Regions from separate parts of the Thalassotalea psychrophila genome, predicted to be linked through region 3. Evidence: predicted binding sites of a transcription regulator. Region 3 holds the regulator's gene; each other region holds the start of a gene.
The links. Region 3 encodes LexA, which represses DNA repair genes until DNA is damaged. Its sites were predicted from a motif close to TACTGTATNNNNATACAGTA; they were not measured.

Region 1 (3,712 bases), 1.4 Mb from region 3:
GCAAAAGGTAGACTTGATGTTTCGGTAACAGGTAAGCCATCAATATCAGCACGCAAGGCAACCACAGGGCCAGGTTTGCCTGAATCTAAGATAGCAACAACGCCAGTATGAGCAATGCCGGTTTGAACATCCAAGCCTAATTTGTTTAGCTCTGTTGCTATAGTTTTAGCTGTTTCAAACTCTCTGTTTGACAGTTCAGGGTGTTGATGAAAGTGCCTACGCCACTTTATTACATCTTGCTCTACATCTTCTACCCAAGAATCTAAAGGAGCAGCATACGTAACGTTTGAAATGACCAATAAAGGTAATAATAGTTTTTTAATCATGATATTCACTTTTATTATTGTTAGTAAATAACAGACTAAGACAAATTGTAAAAATTGGAAAGGTTTTTAGAGGTATTGAAGAGTGTACTTCAGAGTTAGAGGGAGCTTTATAGCTCCCACTCATCTTCATCAAGCAATTCTTTTAATCGTTTTTTCTCAAGTAACTCATCTATACGTTTACGGGTAACGGCGTTATTTGCTTTACCTAAATCTTTATCTGCATTGGCAGAAATATTTTCTTGATAGCCATCATCGCCAATATTAGCTTCGGCATTTTCAATAATTTTACTTCCGGTCATTATTGCTTCCTAATTCGCACTAAACTTTAGTGCTGTAATCTCATCACCTATTTTGAAAAATAGGCAAATTTTTATCATTCGTCAAACAAAAAATTAATAAAAAAGTTCAACTGCTTAGAATTTGTTCGAGCCAGTGTTTATATGTATTTTGTAAGTTATTGTAGTGTTTTACTTTTGTGAACTATTTGACTAAAGACCGATAAAATTCGAATATGATATAAATAATTGTGAATATTTAAAAATAAGAAGAAACATGCAAAGACAAAATATTATTATCACCGGCGCAAGTTCAGGTTTGGGCTATACAATGGCGCAACAATTCGCCAAATTAGGGCGAAACTTAATATTGTGTGCCAGACGAATAGAAAGTCTAAAACAATTAAAAGTTGAGCTAGAAGAAATAAACTCTTCAATTGAAATATTGATTGTTGAACTTGACGTAAATGACCATGAACAAGTCTTTAAGGTTTTCAAAGAAGCTAAAGATAAGTTTGGAAGTATAGATCGAGTGATCGTTAATGCCGGCATTGGCAAAGGAGCGTCACTAGGGACAGGTTATTTTAAAGCGAATAAAGAAACCGCTATGACAAACTTTGTTGCTGCACTAGCTCAATGTGAAGCCGCATTAGAGATATTTAGAGAGCAAAACTTTGGCCACTTGGTAACTATTTCATCGGTGAGCTCACAAAAAGGTTTTAGAGGAGCATTTAACGTTTACGCTGCTACTAAGGCTGCTATTGCTTCTCTTACAGAAGGTATACGCATTGATTTGCTAAATACTCCAATTAAAGTCACAACCATTCATCCTGGTTATATTCGAACTGAAATTTCTCATGCGACAAAGAAACAGCCATTTACAGTTGATGTTGAAACTGGTTGTAAAACAATTGTAAAAGCTATTGAGAAAGAAGTTAATGTAGCATTTGTACCAACTTGGCCTTGGGCAATGATGCGTTATGTTTTACCTATGCTACCACTGTCTGTCATGCGCAAATTTAGCTGATGCTACTATTATAAAGTAAAGCTTAAAAATGAAACAGCCAGCACCTTAAGGGGGAAGGTACTGACTGTTTGAAACGAAGGTAATACTTTAAATGTAGAATTAGAAGTTAACCGCATATACTTGTGCTATATCTACAATTGAGCTATCACCAAGACGTTTCTCTAAATGATTAGCTGTTTTATCTGCACCGCTGTTTTCGGCAAAACTGATAATATCCTCGCCATTACATACAACTTTTAACGCGACTGTTTTTTCTGATAAACGATGGCTTTTAATGGTTTTACGCATATCTAATAAATTATTGCTTTGCGCTGATTTACATACGCTAATTAATGCTGATTCCATATAAGGGCTCATTGGTGCTGCACTGGTAGTGAATGCAGTTAATAAAGTTACTGAAGTTAAACCTGCTAATGCTAATGTAGTTAAAGTTTTCATTATGTTGCTCCGGCTGATGGCTATTATTTATTGGCTAAAATTATTAATGTTGTTAATTGCTGCTGCCCTTTAATAGTTGCCTATTTTTCAGTAAAAGTTGTTAATGAAAAATTGCTAGGTGTAACTGATTTATTCAGAGCTGTTTCTTACAAAAAGCAAAAATTGCTGTTAATTCAGTACCATTAACTAAACTTCTTAGTTTTTAAAATGTGTAGCTTGAAATATTCATTTACATTCATGCATAAATATTCAGTTAAATTAAATTTTGTTGCACGTTAAGTGGTAGGTTTGATGCGACGAAATTTTAACTATTTTTAAGTTTCTCTTGCCAGTAGTTGAATTTAACTGATAAAGTACTGGATAAATATCCATTAGTTGCTATTTTGAAGCTGGGTATACATAAAAAATAAATGCTAATATCACTAACATTAGTCACAAATAAAAGGGATCACAATGGCAGTAGAAAGTCGTTTTGTAGTCATTCGCAACGGGGTGGAGGTAGAAACATTTATGGATAAGAAAGCTGCAGATGAGTATGACAAAATGCTCGATATGGCAGATAGCCTGTCCGATTTGTTTGACCAATCGTCATTACAACTTGCTGAAAAAGAAGTTGAAGAAATTAGCGTGTTTATCGCCAAACATCGCGAAGATGTACTTGTAGCGTTACAAGCTAAAAAGCCAAAACCAAAGCCAATAGTACCTGCAGCAAAGGTTGATGAGGTTATTGAAGAAGCTACTGTTAAACCAGTAAAAGCAAAAGCTAAGGCAAAAAGTGTTAAAACTAAAAGTGCAGAAAAAGAGTAGATTTATTTTTGTCTGTACTTGAATATCAACTCGTTCGTAGTAGTAAGCGTAAAACTGTGAGCTTACAAGTTAAAGCCGGTAAGGTTAGGGTACTTGCACCTATGAAGCTTGCCGAGCAGTACATTAATGATATAGTTCGTGAAAAATCTCCGTGGTTACAGTTAAAAATAACAGAGCAACTTAACCATTTTGAAAATCAGTATGTAAGAGAATACCAGGCTGGTGAGATTTATTATTATCAAGGTAAGCGCTATACATTATTGATTGAACGAGCTGAAACAACCGGTGTTTTAATTGTTGATAACACTATAGTTATCAGTTTGAAAAATTTAGATATTCATAAAGTAGAGCTTGGCCATCAGGTTAAGAAAGTCCTTCACGCTTGGTATGTTAATGAGGCAAAACAATTACTTAGTAACCGGTTTGAGGTTCAATGCAACCATACTAAACTTAATGCTTCATCTTTAAAAATTCGTTATTATAAAAGCCGATGGGGCAGTTGTGATGCAAAACAGCGAATAAATCTTAATTGGCTGTTAGTAATGGCACCCATTGAAGTTATTGATTATGTGATTATTCATGAGCTGTGCCATACCATTCACCTCAATCATTCAAGTAAGTACTGGCAGCTGGTCTCTGAGTTATATCCAAATTTCAAACAAGCAAAAGCCTGGCTTAAGCAACATCAACAGCACCTTTACTGGCAAAATTAGCAAAACAACCACAGTTGAAATTCACCAGTTGCTATATGTTATTCTAAAATATTGTCTATAACGTAATGTTTTATGCACATTTACATCCAATTACCTGTTGACAGTTTTTCTAGCCTAAGGCAGAGT
Region 2 (3,712 bases), 110 kb from region 3:
AGTGGAAATTCTAAGCCTTTAGCTGAATGCAGTGTCATTAATTGGACTGCAGACTCATATTCGTCAGCTTGTGACTCTCCGGCTTCAAGCGAAGCATGAGTTAAAAATGCAGTAAGTGGCGTTAGCTCTTCTTCAACTTCCGGGTCAACTTCATAGGTAGAACAAGCAGTGACTAATTCATTTAAGTTTTCTATTCTTGCTGCCGCACGCTCACCCTTTTCAGCTTGATACATAGCTTTTAAACCACTGTGCTGAATTACGTGATTAGCTTGTTGGTCTAAATTTAAATTAGTTGAATCATCTTCAAGTTGTAAAATTAATTCAACAAACGCTTTAATTGACTTAGCACTTCGACCCGCTAACTCGTTTTGCTCAATCATATATATACAAGCATCCCAGAGTGTAGAGCCTTGGCTTCTTGCACAATCTCGAATTAGTGTTAACGCTTTATTACCAATACCACGAGTTGGCGTATTGATAATACGTTCAAATGAAGCATCGTCATTACGATTATTAATTAAGCGTAAGTACGCTAATGCGTCTTTAATCTCTTGTCGTTCAAAGAAGCGTAAACCACCATAAATTCGATACGGTAAGCGTGCTTGTAATAACGCTTCTTCTAGTAAGCGCGATTGCGCATTCGAGCGATACAGTAAAGCAACATCATCTAATGAATTGCCATCTTCAAGCCATTGCTTAATGCGACCTGAAATAAACCTTGCTTCATCAATTTCATTAAATGCGGTATACAACGAAATAGTTTCACCGGCATCATCTTCAGTCCATAAATCCTTGCCTAATCGGTTATTGTTATTGGTAATTAACGCATTAGCAGCATTTAGGATATTAGCGGTTGAACGATAATTTTGTTCTAAGCGAATTGTTTCAGCATCAAAGTCTTTCACAAAGCGTTGAATGTTTTCAATTTTTGCACCGCGCCAGCCGTAAATAGACTGATCATCATCACCAACAATCATCACGTTACCGTGCTTTTTACCGAGCATATTTAGCCAAGCATATTGGATAGCATTAGTATCTTGAAATTCGTCTACGAGTATACGAGTGAAACGTTGTTGGTAATGCTCTAATAATATTGGATTATTTAACCAAAGTTCGTGCGCGCGTAATAACAGCTCAGCGAAATCGACCAAGCCAGCACGATCACAAGTCTCTTGGTAGGTTTGATAAATTTTTACAAAAGTTTGCTCGGTTGGATCAAACTGACAATCAATATGTTGCGGCCTTAAGCCTTCATCTTTTTTACCATTGATATAATACATAGCTTGTTTAGCAGGCCATTTTTTCTCATCAAGTTGCAGCGATCGAACTACACGTTTGATCATGCGTAATTGATCATCAGAATCTAACACTTGAAATGTTTGCGGCAGTTTTGCTTCTTGAAAATGCATTCTTAATAAACGGTGTGCCAACCCATGGAAAGTACCAACCCACATGCCATGAATATTGCCGCCAATAGATTGTTCAACACGACCACGCATTTCTGCTGCAGCTTTATTGGTGAAAGTTACAGAAAGAATACTATGTGGAGAAATTTGCTCAACTTGCACAAGCCAGGCAATGCGATGTACCAACACTCGAGTTTTACCTGAGCCGGCACCTGCAAGTACCAACATATTTTTAGAAGGTGCAGCAACAGCATCACGTTGTTTATCATTTAAAGAGTCGAGTAATTCTGAAACATCCATAATTATTTTTATTCGCGTAAATTGAGAAAAAGAAAATTGTAATATCTGCTAGTATAACTAGCAAAACTATCACTGTATGTAACAACAGTAAACTAATATTGAATACTACTGATTTTATCTGTATTTATACAGTAATTAAATATCTTCATTATCTTTGATATATCGCAAATAAATCACTAACAAATATCGGGTAATTTTCTAAAATTAACGCATACTTAAGAGCATGAGAGTAGTTTTAAGAAGTGAAATGCAATGACTAGTATTACTAAAATAATGACAACAGAAGTATTAACATTAACTCCTCAACATAGTTTGTCAGATGCTCGATTAATGATGATGGAAAATCGAATCAGACATATACCCATTGTTAATGAAAACAAAGAGCTTATGGGCCTAATCAGTCAACGAGATGTACTCGCTGCTGAAGAATCAAGTTTGTATGGCATTAAAAAAGATTTACGTCTTGAACGTGAGCAAAGTATCAAAATAGCGGATTTTTATCACAACAATCTAGTTACCATTCCGCCGCAAGCATCTGTTCACCAAGCTGCTCTATATTTACAAAAACATAAAATAGGCTGCTTACCAGTTGTAGAAGACAACAAGTTAAAAGGCCTAGTAACAGATAGTGACTTTGTAAATGTTGCGATTAATTTGTTGGAAGTAATGAATGAGCCAGAGGAAAACCAATATTCATAAAGTTTGTGCCCTTTTCAACTATACAATATTAGAAAAAGTACAACGTCATCCCCCACGAGCGGAGCGAGATGAGGGACCTACTGCAGCGTATTGTAAATTAATAAAATAATTATCTTTTTTTATTACCACATTATGCGTCAGGAGGTCCCTGATGTCGCTTAAGCTCCTCAGGGATGACGGCGTATTTTTTATAATTTGATGACGATTATTGCCCCTCTACTTTTAGTATTTCGCCGCTTTATCTTTAGCTGGAATACTTGCCTTAATAAATGCACGTAAATCGTTATTTGATTTCTTTAGGTCTTCAGCACGTAAATACATCATATGACCACTTCGGTAACCTTGAAAACTTAAGCGCTGTTTCATTTTACTACTTGGGTCTAACTGCCACATTGTATATTTAGCATCAAAGTAGTTAGTCGCACCATCAAAGTATCCGGCTTGTACCATTACGTTTAAATAAGGGTTTTGCGCCATAGCTAAACGTAAGTTTTCACCAGTTTTATTGTTTGTTCTATCCCACGGATGAACATTACCAAACATATTATATTTTATGTCGGTTTTGTAATTTAGCTCTTCACTCATGTAATAGTTAATTGCCGGGGTAAACGAATGCAACCATGAAGTAAGTTCAGAATTATAGTCTGGGCTGTCACCGACATCTTGTTTATCAATCCCCAAATAGCGAGAGTCTAAACGACCGATAGTTTGGCCACGCTCCCGTAATAATTCCTTCCAAAAAAAGCGAGTCGAAATATCTAAATTTGATTTCAATACTACATCGATACTTAAGCCTGAATACTTCGCAACTTGCTCAGCAATTTTTTGCTTTTGCTCTGGTGCAATAAAACCGCCCATCGCTAATGCCGGTAAATACTCATTGATAGTAAAGGTTTCAACTTCAGGTAATACCTCAGCTAAGTCTTTGCTTTGTAAGTCAGTTCCTAGCGCTTTATGGTACCAGGCTGCTGCGGCAAAATAAGGTAAACGGTTTGCAGCTTTAACCGGGCCATTGCGCTCAATACCAATATCAGTTGGTGACACTAAAACCACCCCATTTAAATACATCCATTGGCGACTTTGTAACTCAAGCGCTAAACCTGAAACTCTGGTAGTTCCGTAGCTTTCGCCAATTAAATATTTAGGTGAGCGCCAGCGGTTGTTGCGTGTAACAAAAGTGTTCAACCATTCCGCTAAGTATTTAACATCAGCATTAACACCAAAAAATAGTTTCTTCTGTTCTTCTTTTGAAGGCAGTTTACCTTCTTTATTTTTCAAAATTCGAGAGTAGCCAGTATTGACAGGGT
Region 3 (3,712 bases):
ATTCCAATACAAATTTCTCTGCCTCTTAAGGTAAAAAGGCACCGAAAATAATCCGCAAGTCGAATGACCGCAGTTGGCACAAACCAGACCCTTTGAGGTCTGGTTTTTCATTTCTGAAACCGTCCGCAATGTGGCAACAAAAGAATTTGCGATCTCAAGTTTAAGGTCTTCTTTGTGACACTTGAGGTCGAATATTCGACGAATTATTGCCAAGTATAATTTTTTCGCTACTTCGTAGTAAACCGTCCGTTTCTGTGGCATTACAACGCAAAGAAGCCTGTTGAATCACTCGACCCAGACTAATGACACCAACTGCCACGAGCGGTCGCTTTTCACCTATCTTTCACCTGTTTTTAGTGAAGTCACAAAAATTAGGTGAATCATGGCTGATTTTGCCACTAAGCGGAAGGTTTTGGGCTTTCCGACGCCTAAAATGTCGTATAAATCAATAATTGTCCGATAAAGCTCCTTATACGACAACTAATGCCACTAAGCCGATCCACAACATGCTTCAGGAGATCCTTCTTCTCACTCTAGCTTAGCTCCTAAATGATAATTTATTTAGGAGCTTCTTCTTTTATATGACGGCGATTTTTTCTTTTCCTGATTTTGGCACGAAACAGCCCTTCATTTTTTAGTGTTTTCTCGTTTGAATCCTCAATTGTCCAACAACTTGTTGGACAATTGAGTGGTTGGTTCCATTTTGGAACATATGGTCATTTGCATATTAGTTAGTTCAGCTTTTTACACGGTTGGGAACGCACGGGATACGAGTTATTGCAAAAAACGCAACTACTTATGATTTTTTGACACTTAGATAAACATCAACATGTAGTTTTGAACATAAATTAAGCTACGTTCATAGAGGCCGCCCCCTATTATAAAGGTGAGTTTAATTGATTTTCGATCGGCATAAAGGTTAGCGCCATGCCCCTACGCACCATTACCGTGCTTGAAAACTTACCTTACACATAATAGACTTTTACTGTCAGGCCATATTTCTCATGGACTGTTCATATAAATTTATATATTACAATATGTTATAAAGACTACTACTTTGCATAATTAGGAATTGACTTAAATATACAGTTTCACCCCTCTGGACAAAATTTTATTTGGAACTGGAAACCACATAAATTTAATCATTTTAAGGATTTACAGTTGCGTTTACTTTATAGCTGTATATACTGACAGTACAATGTACTGTACAGAAAAACAGGTTACTCAAAAATAATATGCGCCCACTTACTAACAGACAGCAACAAATATTTGATCTTATTAAAGAAAAAATTGCCGATACAGGAATGCCGCCTACGCGAGCTGAAATTGCTGATTTCTTCGGTTTCAAGTCGGCCAATGCAGCAGAAGAGCATTTAAAAGCGCTCGCTAAGAAAGGTTTTATAGAAATGCTGCCGGGTACGTCTCGTGGTATTCGCCTTGCAGAAGAACATATCGAAGAAGAAGGCTTACCACTAATTGGCCGAGTTGCTGCTGGTGAGCCCATTTTGGCGCAAGAGCATGTTGAAGAGCATTACAAAATTGATGGTAGTTTATTTCATCCCGCTGCCGATTACTTATTACGAGTAAATGGCGAAAGCATGAAAGACATTGGTATTTTAGATGGTGATTTATTAGCGGTTCATCAAACAACTGATATTCAAAATGGCCAAGTCGTGGTTGCTAGAGTTGAAGACGACGTAACGGTAAAACGTTATAAGCGTGACGGTAATGTAGTGCATTTACATGCAGAAAATGAAGACTTCTCTCCAATTATTGTCGACTTAGCTAACCAACATTTTAATATTGAAGGCATTGCTGTTGGTGTTATCCGCAACGCTGATTGGATGTAGTCTGCCGCCACTTTAACAGTATAAAAAACAAACAACACATAAAGGCTAAATTATTCACTTAATTTAGCCTTTTTCTTTTCTCTGTGTCCCTTTAACTGCGCCTAACCTATTCAATTTTAGTAGTATTTACTCTACTAACATTTAAGTAATTAATTTAACTTTTTTATAACAAAGCACTAGACCTTGCCTAAAAATTAAGTAATTCTAGAGCGGATAATATACAAATATTACGCTGTAGACTCCCTACCCCATTCATCGATGTAGGTTTTTTACGTAACACAATAATAAAAATAAATTACGGAAATTAGAGACATCGAATAAAGATGTATCTTGTCACTTATTTCTGTATTTTCTAGGCTAATAAAAGCAGAGGAGATGTCGAGTGAAGAGACGTAACCTGGGTTGGCTGTTGTTGGGAAGTTTAATTTCCAGTTCAGCTTGGGCAGATATGCAATTAAATCTAACTAAAGGTGTGACCGAAGTCAGCCATGAAGTCTATGATTTGCATATGTTGGTAATGTGGATTTGTACGGTAATTGGTGTCGTTGTTTTTGGCGCTATGTTCTGGTCAATGATCTTTCACCGTAAGTCCAAAGGGGCAAAACCTGCCTCATTTCATGAAAGCACTAAAGTAGAAATTCTTTGGACCGCTATCCCTATTTTAATTCTTATCGGTATGGCATGGCCTGCAACAACCACGTTGATTGACATGGAAGATAACAGTAATTCTGATATCACCGTGCAAGTTACTGGTTCGCAGTGGAAATGGCATTATAAGTATTTTGATCAAGGCATTGAGTTTTACAGTGTTTTATCTACACCGACAGCTCAGTATCAAAATCAAAACGGTCCTGGTGAAGCAAAAGGTGAAAATTACTTACTTGAAGTAGACAAACCGTTAGTAATTCCAGTAAATCGTAAAGTTCGTTTCTTAATTACTTCAGATGATGTTATTCACGCTTGGTGGGTTCCAGCATTTGCAGTTAAACAAGATGCGAACCCTGGTTTTATCAATGAAGCTTGGACCTTTGTTAATGAGCCAGGAATTTACCGCGGTCAATGTGCTGAACTTTGTGGTAAAGATCATGGGTTCATGCCTATTGTGGTTGATGTTCGCTCTGAAGTTGATTACGAACTTTGGGTAAATGAGCAAAAGATTGCAATGACTAAAGCAGCTGAAGCTGAAGCGCAATCACTTACAGCTAAACTTCCTATGGAAGAGTTAATGGCGTTAGGTGAGCAAACTTATGCTGCTCATTGTGCAGCATGTCACCAACCAACAGGTATGGGTTTACCACCAGCATTCCCTGCACTTAAAGGCAGTGAAATAGCTACTGCACCAAGTAAACTTGGCGAACACATTGCCGTGGTTTTCAATGGCCGTTCTGGTACAGGCATGCAAGGTTACGGTAAGCAGTTATCACTTAAAGAGATTGCCGCGGTTATAACGTACGAGCGTAATGCTTGGGATAATAATACCGGTCAAGCTGTACAACCTGCTGATGTTAAATTTATTGTCGAAGGAACTGATGGCGCAACAATTGCTGAACCGTCGACTCCTGCTGCCGTAGAAGAAGTTGCTGTTGAAAGCACTGAAGTAAATTTAGCCGACTTGTCTATGGATGAGTTAATGAGCAAAGGAGAAGAAGTTTACAACACCCGTTGTGCTGCTTGTCACCAAGCCTCAGGCGCTGGTATGCCACCAGCATTCCCAGCCTTAAAAGGTAGTCCAATTGCCACTGGCGATGTTAATGCACACATTAGCATGGTTGTAGATGGTAAAGCGGGCACTGCCATGATGGGCTTTGCTGCACAGTTATCTCCACAAGAGATGGCTGCAGTAATAACTTATGAACGTAATG
Region 4 (3,712 bases), 1.6 Mb from region 3:
AATCTTTCGCCGTTTCAACAATGGCACAGGTTTCTTCTTGAGAAAATTGCGTAGTATCCATCGGATCAAAACGTGATGAACCACCACCACCAGCCATCATTTTAATTTGAGTAGCACCGTTACGTAAATTTGTACGTGTCGCTTTTAATACTTCAGTTTTACCATCTGCTACAGCACCAATGCCCATTCTTTCGAAGTTTGAAAGGTCACCAGTTGTTGATGGTGAAAACCCAGCATCATTACGGTCACGAAAATCACCGTGGCCAGATGTTTGCGAAATGAAAGTACCAGATGGGAAGATACGAGGACCAATAACATGGCCATCATTAATGTTACGCATTAAACCAAACGCTGGACCACCCATATCACGAACCGTAGTGAAACCGTCCATTAAGAAACGCTCAGTAACGATTGTTGCACGGTAAGCCATGTCGGTTAAGTCCATGTTCTTCTCAACGCTGTCAAAATGAGCATTGATCATAATATGGGCGTGACCGTCGATAAGACCAGGCATTAACGTTTTACCTTCACCGTCAATAACTACAGTATTTTTGCCCGCTTTAATGTCTTTTTCAGTTATAGCGACAACTTTGTTACCTTCAACTAAAACATTTAAGTTTTTATATAGCTTGTTGTCAGTACCGTTAAATACATTAACGTTAGTAAATAAGGTGTTGCCGGCTTCAGCTTTCAAGCTAATTGCAGGAGCAGCGCTACCTCCGCCTGCTGCCATAGCTGCAGGGATCATTGCTGTTGTTGATAATAGTGCCGCTGATACTAGAGCCGCTAATTTACTTACATTTCTTACTTTCATCGCTAGTTCCTTTTAAAACTAATTTTCTAAAGTATGCCAATGTTGTACAACGCAGTAGAAAATAGCTGTTGAAAAACATTGAGTTGTGTTTTGATGGAGCTATTATTAAACAAGTTACGATCGAGTTATGTTCCCATGAGGACATTTCTGTTTGTTAAATTAATGTTTATTGTTTGAGAGTGTAATTAATTGTCTATATCTAATGTAAAAGTTGCAGAATTACTAAAAGAAGTGCGTTGGCCATGCGATTTAAGTGAAGAATTTAAACAAACTGTTGTGCAAACAGGGATGATACTTACGCGTCAGCAAGGGTATTATCATTTAACGTCTGATTTGACTAATGATGGACTGTTTTATTTACTAGAAGGCAGTGTGATCATTTCAATTCGCACCTCAGATTTTGATCATTTCACTTATAAATTACTTGGCAAGGGCGATTTTCTTTATTATGGCAAGCTGATGGATTATCGCTTACAAGAATCAATAAATGCAGAATTTTTACAGGACTCTACTTTTTTAAAAGTAACAGATTCAAACTTTGTTGATCTGACAAAGACACAACCAGAGATATATAAATTGATGTTCTCTGTGTTAAAGCAAAATACTTTACCTCTTGTGCAAAAAGGGGTATTGAACCAAAAATTTTCAATTCCAATAAAAGTTGCTTTTGCCTTATTAGATGTTGCTTCAAAACAAGTGGATATTAATGGTGCTATGCCAATGCTTACAATAACCCAGCAGCAACTTGCAAACTTAGCTGATATAACTAGGCCGAGAGTTAATGCAGCATTAAAAGAGTTTGAAAGCCAAGGCTTGGTTGAGATCGTGCGTGGAAAAATTTATTTATTAAATGTACCGGGTATTAACGATATATTAGTTAGTGCTAATTTAACCTTTTACTCACCTTCTATAAGATAATAGCATGTTCATATTAGCCATCTACCTTTACGCTTAAATGTAATTGATCATTACCAGAAAAAACTTGGTGTTCATTACCTTCTGAAAATATACCTACCGCACAAGGTAAAACACATGGCTTTTTAAAATCGAATTTCACTTTATTAGCTGCAATGTTTTTTTCAATAAGTACCAAGTGGCCTAAATAGCCCCCGTGCATAATGGCATTGGGTAAACCAAACAGATTAGCTAGTTTGTTATTCAGATGGATGGGATTAAAATCATTACTTACCTTAGCGTATGCAAGTGCTTTTGCTAGATTTAAGATGAAATTTGTATCGCCAATAAATGCTTGTTGTTTACCTATTCGTTCACGTTTATTTGAATTCAACTTCTTCAAAAAAGTATTCTTGTTTACCAGGCAGCAACGCTCGTTTTGAAAAAACTGTGTTTCTATCACAATTACTTTACCCATAGGGTGGCGGCGATCTTGCCTGACTTTGTTGATAACTTTAAAGTCATGTCGAAAGTCTAGCTCAAATGTTTTTTCAAATTCACTTTTTAAATGTATTAAGCCTAACGGCGAAAAAGCGAAATACTTATGAGAAAAGGTTTTTAACAATGAATTAAAGCCGGCAATAAATGCATAGCTGATCGGTAAATCTTTGCTTTGATCAAGGTTATAAAGCTCTCTGAACTTGGTAATTTTCTTAGCTCGAATAGCCCTTTGGTCAAACTCAACACTGAATTCGTTGAAAAAGGTACGCTGTGGTCGCTTTATTAGTAACTTTATATATTGGTACATCATCATCTAAGGCATTTAATTTAAGGGTTAAAGCTTAACAGAATATTTATTGCATAGGTAAGTAACTTTGAGTAAACTGTATTTATATACAGTGTTTGGTGGGGCGATAACTTATGCGTAAAATTATTCATGTCGACATGGATTGTTTTTTTGCTGCCGTTGAAATGCGAGACAACCCAGCATTGGCTAATATTCCTATCGCAATAGCTGGTAAAGGCCCACGTAGCGTAACTGCGACATGTAACTACCTTGCCCGTGATTATGGTGTTCGCTCAGCTATGCCTGTGGGTAGGGCATTACAATTATGTCCGCATCTTGAACTTGTACCAGGTCGAATGTCAGCTTATAAAGAAGCATCAACTCACATTAGAGAAATCTTCTCTCGTTATACCGATAAAATTGAACCACTGTCATTGGATGAAGCCTACCTTGATGTTACTGATTGCACGGAGTGTAATGGCAGTGCCACTTTAATCGCTGAAAAAATTAGAGCTGAAATTTACCAAGAGCTTAACTTAACCGCGTCGGCTGGGGTGGCACCAAATAAGTTCATTGCCAAAATAGCTTCTGATGAAAACAAACCCAATGGTCAATGTGTAGTTCCTCCGGAAAAAATAATTGAATTTGTTGAAACTTTAGATTTAAAAAAAATACCGGGAGTAGGGCCAAAAACTCTCGAAAAATTAAATGCGTATGGTTTATTTACTTGTGCCGATGTAAGAGCAAGTGATGCAAGTGCTATGGAAAAAATAATGGGAAAATTTGGTCCTGTTATTTTTAAGCGTGCTTTTGGTATTGATAACAGAGATGTTGAAACAAGTAGAATAAGAAAATCATTAGCAATTGAAACGACACTCAATGAAGATATTCAACAAGTACATGGCTGCATGAACGTTGTTGAAGAGTTATTGCCAAAGTTTTTAACAAGGCTAGAAAAAGTTGAAAACCTAGATATTATTAAGCAAGGTATTAAAGTAAAATTTGCTGATTTTACCCAAACAACAGTAGAGCAAAGCCAGAGTAGTTTAGATATCAACCTTTTTAAACCTTTACTTGAAGAAGCAATAGCTAGAGGTAATGGTAAAAAAGTCAGACTAATAGGCTTAACAGTGGGCTTTGCGCCTGAACAGGCCAAAAATATTTATACTCCACAATTAAGCCTTCCATTGTAACGATAATCATTATTAAGTTATTAT

Region 1: the regulator LexA is predicted to act here: its motif matches at 2,421-2,440, upstream of RGQ13_RS04095 (YebG family protein).
Region 2: the regulator LexA is predicted to act here: its motif matches at 1,777-1,796, upstream of uvrD (DNA helicase II).
Region 4: the regulator LexA is predicted to act here: its motif matches at 2,591-2,610, upstream of dinB (DNA polymerase IV).

The regions. Positions count from the first base shown of each region.
Region 1 covers NZ_CP134145.1:971,412-975,123, forward strand. Annotated here, with positions in the region: gene RGQ13_RS04075 (amidohydrolase) at 1-326, opposite strand, end outside; gene RGQ13_RS04080 (PA3496 family putative envelope integrity protein) at 434-625, opposite strand; gene RGQ13_RS04085 (SDR family oxidoreductase) at 879-1,628, shown strand; gene RGQ13_RS04090 (DUF3718 domain-containing protein) at 1,728-2,066, opposite strand; gene RGQ13_RS04095 (YebG family protein) at 2,520-2,873, shown strand; gene RGQ13_RS04100 (M48 family metallopeptidase) at 2,882-3,586, shown strand.
Region 2 covers NZ_CP134145.1:4,268,496-4,272,207, forward strand. Annotated here, with positions in the region: gene uvrD (DNA helicase II) at 1-1,706, opposite strand, end outside; gene RGQ13_RS17820 (CBS domain-containing protein) at 1,959-2,405, shown strand; gene RGQ13_RS17825 (S10 family peptidase) at 2,628-3,712, opposite strand, start outside.
Region 3 covers NZ_CP134145.1:4,378,031-4,381,742, forward strand. Annotated here, with positions in the region: gene lexA (transcriptional repressor LexA) at 1,236-1,850, shown strand; gene coxB (cytochrome c oxidase subunit II) at 2,233-3,712, shown strand, end outside.
Region 4 covers NZ_CP134145.1:1,213,527-1,217,238, forward strand. Annotated here, with positions in the region: gene RGQ13_RS05180 (metal-dependent hydrolase family protein) at 1-814, opposite strand, end outside; gene RGQ13_RS05185 (Crp/Fnr family transcriptional regulator) at 1,004-1,732, shown strand; gene RGQ13_RS05190 (MaoC/PaaZ C-terminal domain-containing protein) at 1,746-2,522, opposite strand; gene dinB (DNA polymerase IV) at 2,630-3,688, shown strand.